DNA from 2 places in the Paenibacillus sp. FSL L8-0436 genome. Region 1 is predicted to be linked to the other one. Evidence: a T-box and tRNA genes for the amino acid it is inferred to sense, from the RefSeq annotation. Region 1 holds a T-box; the other holds one or more tRNA genes.
The links. The T-box of region 1 lies ahead of pheS (phenylalanine--tRNA ligase subunit alpha). A T-box ahead of a tRNA ligase gene usually reads a tRNA of that ligase, here a tRNA-Phe.
Positions count from the first base shown of each region.

Region 2: it has a tRNA-Phe gene. The T-box ahead of pheS (phenylalanine--tRNA ligase subunit alpha) is inferred to sense a tRNA for this amino acid. The anticodon was not compared.

Region 1 covers NZ_CP151955.1:1,946,472-1,949,867, forward strand. The annotation lists gene NSS79_RS08845 (sensor domain-containing diguanylate cyclase) at 1-811, opposite strand, end outside; T-box leader at 1,410-1,698, shown strand; gene pheS (phenylalanine--tRNA ligase subunit alpha) at 1,756-2,790, shown strand; gene pheT (phenylalanine--tRNA ligase subunit beta) at 2,851-3,396, shown strand, end outside.
Region 2 covers NZ_CP151955.1:139,230-142,625, reverse strand. The annotation lists gene NSS79_RS00720 (helix-turn-helix domain-containing protein) at 1-363, opposite strand, end outside; gene NSS79_RS00715 (NAD(P)/FAD-dependent oxidoreductase) at 473-1,513, opposite strand; tRNA gene NSS79_RS00710 (tRNA-Lys) at 1,585-1,657, opposite strand; tRNA gene NSS79_RS00705 (tRNA-Tyr) at 1,665-1,750, opposite strand; tRNA gene NSS79_RS00700 (tRNA-Phe) at 1,756-1,831, opposite strand; tRNA gene NSS79_RS00695 (tRNA-Asp) at 1,860-1,937, opposite strand; tRNA gene NSS79_RS00690 (tRNA-Thr) at 1,954-2,029, opposite strand; tRNA gene NSS79_RS00685 (tRNA-Val) at 2,069-2,144, opposite strand; tRNA gene NSS79_RS00680 (tRNA-Met) at 2,153-2,229, opposite strand; tRNA gene NSS79_RS00675 (tRNA-Ser) at 2,256-2,347, opposite strand; rRNA gene NSS79_RS00670 (23S ribosomal RNA) at 2,430-3,396, opposite strand, start outside.

The sequences.
Region 1 (3,396 bases):
GCACGCTGGAATGGGAAGGCGAGGCGTACAGGATCATGCCGTTTGGATCGGTCAAAATAATGAAGTCAGACATGGTCTCACCGATCAGCTGGTATAGGGATTGATCTTCCTGCATCTCACTTTGCAGCGAAACTACTCTGCGGCAGAGATAGATAATAACGAGCATAAGCAGGAACAAGATCAGCGAGTAGGCCGCGAACAGGGTGCTTTTTCTTTCACGGAACTCTTGGGTAATCTGCTGTCCGTAGTTATCGATCAGGTTCTCGGATTGATCCAGGCTGCTGCGGACCTCACTCAGCCGGGTGTTGATCATGGTAGCTGAGTACGTATCCGGGTTCCAATTGCTTTCCATACGCCGGGAGATCAATTCCTGCCCGGTACTCTTCCAGCTTTCAAAAGAACCCTCGAAGCTCTGCAGCTCGTTTCTCAGCCGGGAGAGCAGCCGATTGCTCTGTGTCATCCTCTTTTCCGGTTGCTTCATAGCGTTGATGTTATAGCTGGCCATGCCCAGCCGCTGCTTCACCTGGGCATTATTGTCATGAAACTCCTGAGACAGCAGGCTGCGCTGTTCACGGGTAATGTTCCGGTTCATCACCGTGTGCAGCGCAAGGGCAGCCTGATGAAGATCCCGGTCGGCATTCAGAATCAGCTCTGAGTTTTGGTAGACATCGCTGTACAGTGAATCTGAAAGCCGGTTAATTGTGTGGTTCAGATACAGCAGAGAAGCGGTGCTGATGCCCACCAGAATAACGGAGATAGCGGCAAATAAAAGGATTAATCTGCGTGTGTTTTTGATTTTGTATAAAGCCACTGTCATCCTCTCCCCGCATAAAACTTTGAGAAATCTCTTTGATAGTAGATGATACCTATGCGGAACTAATCCCAGCTGCGGGTAATTGGCCGCAGGGACAACGAGAGAGTGTCTTTCAAATAGTCATAGAAACATAGTGCTTCCAGTACGATTAGGGATCCTTCTCATCAGTATGTAGGACGTACTGCTTAGGGCATCCGGGCCGAGTATGGAATATAAGAGGTTGATCCGAGCCTGAAATCCCCTGCCAGCCGACCTTTCGGGTCATCAAGCGATCCGGTAAGCCGGGGAGGAGACGGGATTCTTGATATAATTAGCTTCAGATTTAAACATTATGTATAGTACTGACTTATTCATACTCCAACCCTTGAGTCCTATTACCCAAGTTTTCTACAAACGATACTCCCTTTCTGTGCTAAGCACTAAAATATCATAGCTGCCGCTCCCGTCCCTTATATTAAAGGTTAGCGGGTTCGTTCCCGGCGAGTTTAGGGATTGATTCCTCTGAATTTGTCGGCTTGTCAAAATGAAATTTTGTGCATATAATAAATAGACATATCTTCTGAGTAAGAAGATGCAGTTTCTCAGCTACATCATTATAAATGCAGTGATGGAGAAGAGTACGCAGTGCCTGGCTTACAGGGAGGAGACGCCGCAGATTGAGAGCGTTTCTAGGAGAGCAGAGCTGCCGAAGTTCACTCCGGAGCAGTTCCCTGAATTTACTTCAAGATCTTTTTGAAGAAAGACAGTAGGGGAAACCGGCCGCAGACCGTTATTTCTGTTAAAGTGAGGCATGTCTTTACCGCACCGAAAGAGGGAATACAGCTCTTAAGGGAAGGGGTACGGCAGTCTAACAAGGGTGGTACCACGGTCTTTTCGTCCCTTACCGGGAGGAAAGGCCTTTTTTTGTTGACAATATGATGATTAAGGGGGCAGTACACGCCATGAAAGAGAAGCTGGAAGCGTTGAAGGTTGAGGCATTGGCTAAGCTGCAGGAAGTAACCGATCCGCAGGTTCTGAATGACTTACGCGTGAAGTATCTGGGCAAAAAAGGCGAGTTAACCGAGGTTCTGCGGGGAATGGGAGGGCTTAGCGCGGAAGAGCGTCCGGTAATCGGCCAGGTGGCGAATCTGGTGCGCAGCGCGATAGAAGATATTATCGGCTCCAAGCAGGAGGCATTCCAGCAGCAGGAAACGCTGAACCGCCTGCAGGCAGAGAAAGTCGATGTTACGCTGCCGGGCCGCGGGTTGCCGCAAGGCGGAATTCATCCGCTCACCCGGGTGGTGCAGGAGATTGAAGATATCTTCATCGGCATGGGCTACCTGGTAGCAGAAGGCCCTGAAGTAGAGACGGATTACTATAACTTCGAGGCACTTAATCTGCCGAAGAACCATCCGGCACGTGATATGCAGGATTCCTTCTATTTGACGGATGATCTCCTGATGCGTACGCAGACCTCTCCGGTGCAGATCCGCACCATGCAGGCAATGCAGGGCGAAACCCCGGTCAAAATCATCTGTCCGGGCAAAGTGTTCCGCCGAGATGATGATGATGCCACCCACTCCTTCCAGTTCCATCAGATCGAAGGTCTGGTCATTGGACGGGGAATCCGCATGAGTGACTTGAAGGGTACATTGCAGCAGTTCATGAAAGAAATGTTCGGCCCGAGTGCGGGGATCCGTCTTCGTCCGAGCTTCTTCCCATTCACCGAGCCTAGCGTTGAAGTTGATGTCAGCTGCTTCAAATGCGGCGGAGACGGCTGCCGGCTGTGCAAACAGAGCGGCTGGCTGGAAATCCTCGGCGCTGGCATGGTACATCCGAATGTACTCAGAATGGGCGGATACGACCCTGAGGAATATAGCGGCTTCGCCTTCGGCGTAGGTGCGGAGCGGATTGCCATGTTGAAATACGGCATCGACGACATCCGTTATTTCTATATCAATGATATGGGCTTCGTGAAGCAGTTCAAGGGCATTTAGATTTTTGACGGGTGAGCGGCTGTTAGATAAATACATCTGAAATAAAGGAAGTGAGCGGACATGAAAGTATCAACCGGATGGCTGGCTGATTATATATCGTTAGAGGGAGTAACCGCTGAAGAGCTGGCGGACAAAATCACCACTGCAGGCATCGAGATTGACGGTGTCGAGCGCCGCAACAAGGGGCTTTCCGGGATTGTAACCGGATATGTGAAATCGAAAGAAAAACATCCCGACGCCGATAAGCTGAACGTGTGTATCGTGGATGCAGGACAGGGCGAGGATCTGCAGATCGTATGCGGAGCAAAGAATGTCGAAGCGGGGCAAAAGGTGCCTGTAGCCTTGGTGGGCGCGAAGCTTCCAGGTCTGGATATCAAAAAAGCTAAGCTGCGCGGCGTATTGTCGCAAGGCATGATCTGCTCGGCTAAGGAGCTTGGGCTCAATGACAAGCTGCTGCCGAAAGAACTGCAGGAAGGCATTCTTGTTCTGCCTGAGAATACCGAGATCGGCCAGGATATTCTGAAGGTGCTGGGCCTGAATGATGAAATTCTTGAATTCGATCTGACACCGAACCGGTCCGATTGCCTAGGCATGATTGGCGCGGCC
Region 2 (3,396 bases), 1.8 Mb from region 1:
CTCTGCATCATTCTTCTCTTGCTCGAGCTGCGAATTCAGCCAGTTGCTCAGCTGCCGGGCCTCTACTTCTCCTTCTTCCTTTAACCCTGTGGCCTTGAGCGCGACAGCAAAATTCCGTGCCGCATAATTGACCAATTGCAATTCCAGAGCCGAAAGGCCATCCATCTCTACCCAAATCGCAGTTATTCTTCCCTCGTTCTCATACAATGGTACCCAAAGATGACCTTCATGAGTGACCGGCTGATCCAACTCTTCTTTGCCTATGCCAAAAAGAGAAGCTGAATGCTGCCTCCCGAGTTGTTTGATTCCGGTTCTCTTTCCGGTGAGCTGCTCCAATTTTTGACGCAATGCCTCACTATCCATCGTCACCATTCTCCACCACTTTTGCTCTTTTCGCCTATTTTATCATAATTCCCAACATTATGCGGCCTGGTCCCTCCGATTACTAAGACACAATCGACAATTTGAGGAATCATTTATTTTGTTTTACCATTTCGCTATGATTTTGCTTAGACGGCGGCAAGCTTACCGGGGATATCTTCTTTAACTCTTTATGCATCCAAATACCGGCTATCGCTCCCTCACCCATTGCAACAGTAGCTTGCTCTGCATGAACAGCGACATCACCAGCCACCCATAAATGCTCCACATTGGTCATTAATGAACGCTTATCCGCTTCGATATGCCTATTCTTATGAAGCTTCACCCCAAGCTCTGCCGCAAGTTCCGAATGTACCGCATTATTCCCAAAGGCGATGAACCCTCGCTCCGCAAGCAAAGTATTTCCGCTCTCCAGGATTACCGCTTTAATGATTCCATCATTCTCCTCATCGATTCGAGCAACTGCTTCCTCTACATATAAGATCCCTTGCTCTTCAAGACGTTGGCGGTTCTCTGCCGATACCGGCTGGCACTCATGATTGATATAAGTCAAATCACCCGTACGCTCACGCAAAACAAAAGCCATATTTGCCCCTACGTCACCTGAGCCCAGCAATAGGGTCTGCCGGTTCTGAATTTCGTAGCCATCACAATCCGGGCATACATATACCGTCTTCCCTAGTGTAGCTGCAAGCCCCGGCAGCTCAGGAAAGCGGTCCATTACACCTGTTGCAAGCAGCAATGTCTTTGAACTATAGCACTGATTCTCGGAACCGTTCAGCTGAAACAAACCATTCTGCTTCTCTGCCTTAGTAATCCTATCCGTAGCAAACTCCACACCGGCAACTTCAGCCTGCCGCCTGCCCCTTGCCCTAAGCTCTTCACCGGATATTCCCTCTGGCCAGCCCAATATATTATGATAATTGCGGCAAATGTTAGATCTTCCCCCTCCCGCGTCTATCACAAGCACATGGTGGGTAGAGTAACGTCCTAATTGAATCGCTGCCTGCAGGCCGGCAAAACCGCCTCCAACAATAATTGCATCATATATAACGGGAATCCCCTCATTTCTGCTCAGTGTTATAAACTTATAATTAAACGGAGACAGAAATTTTAAACTCGCTGTCAGCAATTTCAATTTCCTGCGGTATGACAATAACACAAAAAAGCCACCACCCGGAGGTGATGACTTTCTGATTGGGATGAGCCATGAAGGACTCGAACCTTCGACACCCTGATTAAAAGTCAGGTGCTCTACCAACTGAGCTAATGGCTCATAAAACTGGTGGAGGCTGATGGATTCGAACCACCGAACACGTACGTGAGCAGATTTACAGTCTGATGCGTTTGGCCACTTCGCTAAGCCTCCATATATGGTGGCGCGGGAGGGAATCGAACCCCCGACACAAGGATTTTCAGTCCTTTGCTCTACCGACTGAGCTACCGAGCCATAAAAAAAGCCATAAAACATAAAAAAATGGCGGAACCGACGGGATTCGAACCCGCGATCTCCTGCGTGACAGGCAGGCATGTTAGGCCAACTACACCACGGTTCCGCATTTGTAAAAATAATGGTGCCGGCGAGAGGACTTGAACCCCCAACCTACTGATTACAAGTCAGTTGCTCTACCAGTTGAGCTACACCGGCACGGTGTAAAAGTGTTGAAACGGTGTTGAATTGTGAAAATGGTGGAGGCTGAGGGGATCGAACCCCCGACCCTCTGCTTGTAAGGCAGATGCTCTCCCAGCTGAGCTAAGCCTCCGGGTTGTATGGTAGCGGCAGAGGGGATCGAACCCCCGACCTCACGGGTATGAACCGTACGCTCTAGCCAGCTGAGCTACGCCGCCACACTAACAATATTATGAATTTGAAATGGCGGAGAGAGAGGGATTCGAACCCTCGCACCGCTTACGCAGTCTAACCCCTTAGCAGAGGGTCCCCTTATAGCCACTTGGGTATCTCTCCAAACAAGTTGGTGCCATGTAAATTCATTCAGGAACCTTGATTCCTGAAAACTGAACCCGAAACAAATCTGCGTCTTAAATTGTTGGATAAGCCCTCGACCGATTAGTATTGGTCAGCTCCATGCATTGCTGCACTTCCACCTCCAACCTATCTACCTCGTCGTCTTCAAGGGGTCTTACTAATTGGGAAATCTCATCTTGAGGGGGGCTTCACGCTTAGATGCTTTCAGCGCTTATCCCGTCCGTACGTAGCTACTCAGCCATGCTCCTGGCGGAACAACTGATGCACCAGCGGTACGTCCATCCCGGTCCTCTCGTACTAAGGACAGCTCCTCTCAAATTTCCTGCGCCCACGACAGATAGGGACCGAACTGTCTCACGACGTTCTGAACCCAGCTCGCGTACCGCTTTAATGGGCGAACAGCCCAACCCTTGGGACCTACTTCAGCCCCAGGATGCGATGAGCCGACATCGAGGTGCCAAACCTCCCCGTCGATGTGGACTCTTGGGGGAGATAAGCCTGTTATCCCCAGGGTAGCTTTTATCCGTTGAGCGATGGCCCTTCCATGCGGTACCACCGGATCACTAAGTCCGACTTTCGTCCCTGCTCGACTTGTTGGTCTCGCAGTCAAGCTCCCTTATGCCTTTGCACTCTTCGAATGATTTCCAACCATTCTGAGGGAACCTTTGAACGCCTCCGTTACTCTTTAGGAGGCGACCGCCCCAGTCAAACTGCCCGCCTGACACGGTCCCCGTACCCGATTAGGGTACCAGGTTAGAACCTAGATACGATCAGGGTGGTATCCCAACGGCGCCTCCGCAGAAGCTTGCGCTCCTGCCTCTACGGCTCCCACCTATCCTGTACAGATCGTACCCAAATTCAATATCAAGCTGCAGTAAAGCTCCATGGGGTCTTTCCGTCTTGTCGCGGGTAACCTGCATCTTCACAGGTATTAAAATTTCACCGGATCTCTCGTTGAGACAGCGCCCAAGTCGTTACGCCATTCGTGCGGGTCAGAATTTACCTGACAAGGAATTTCGCTACCTTAG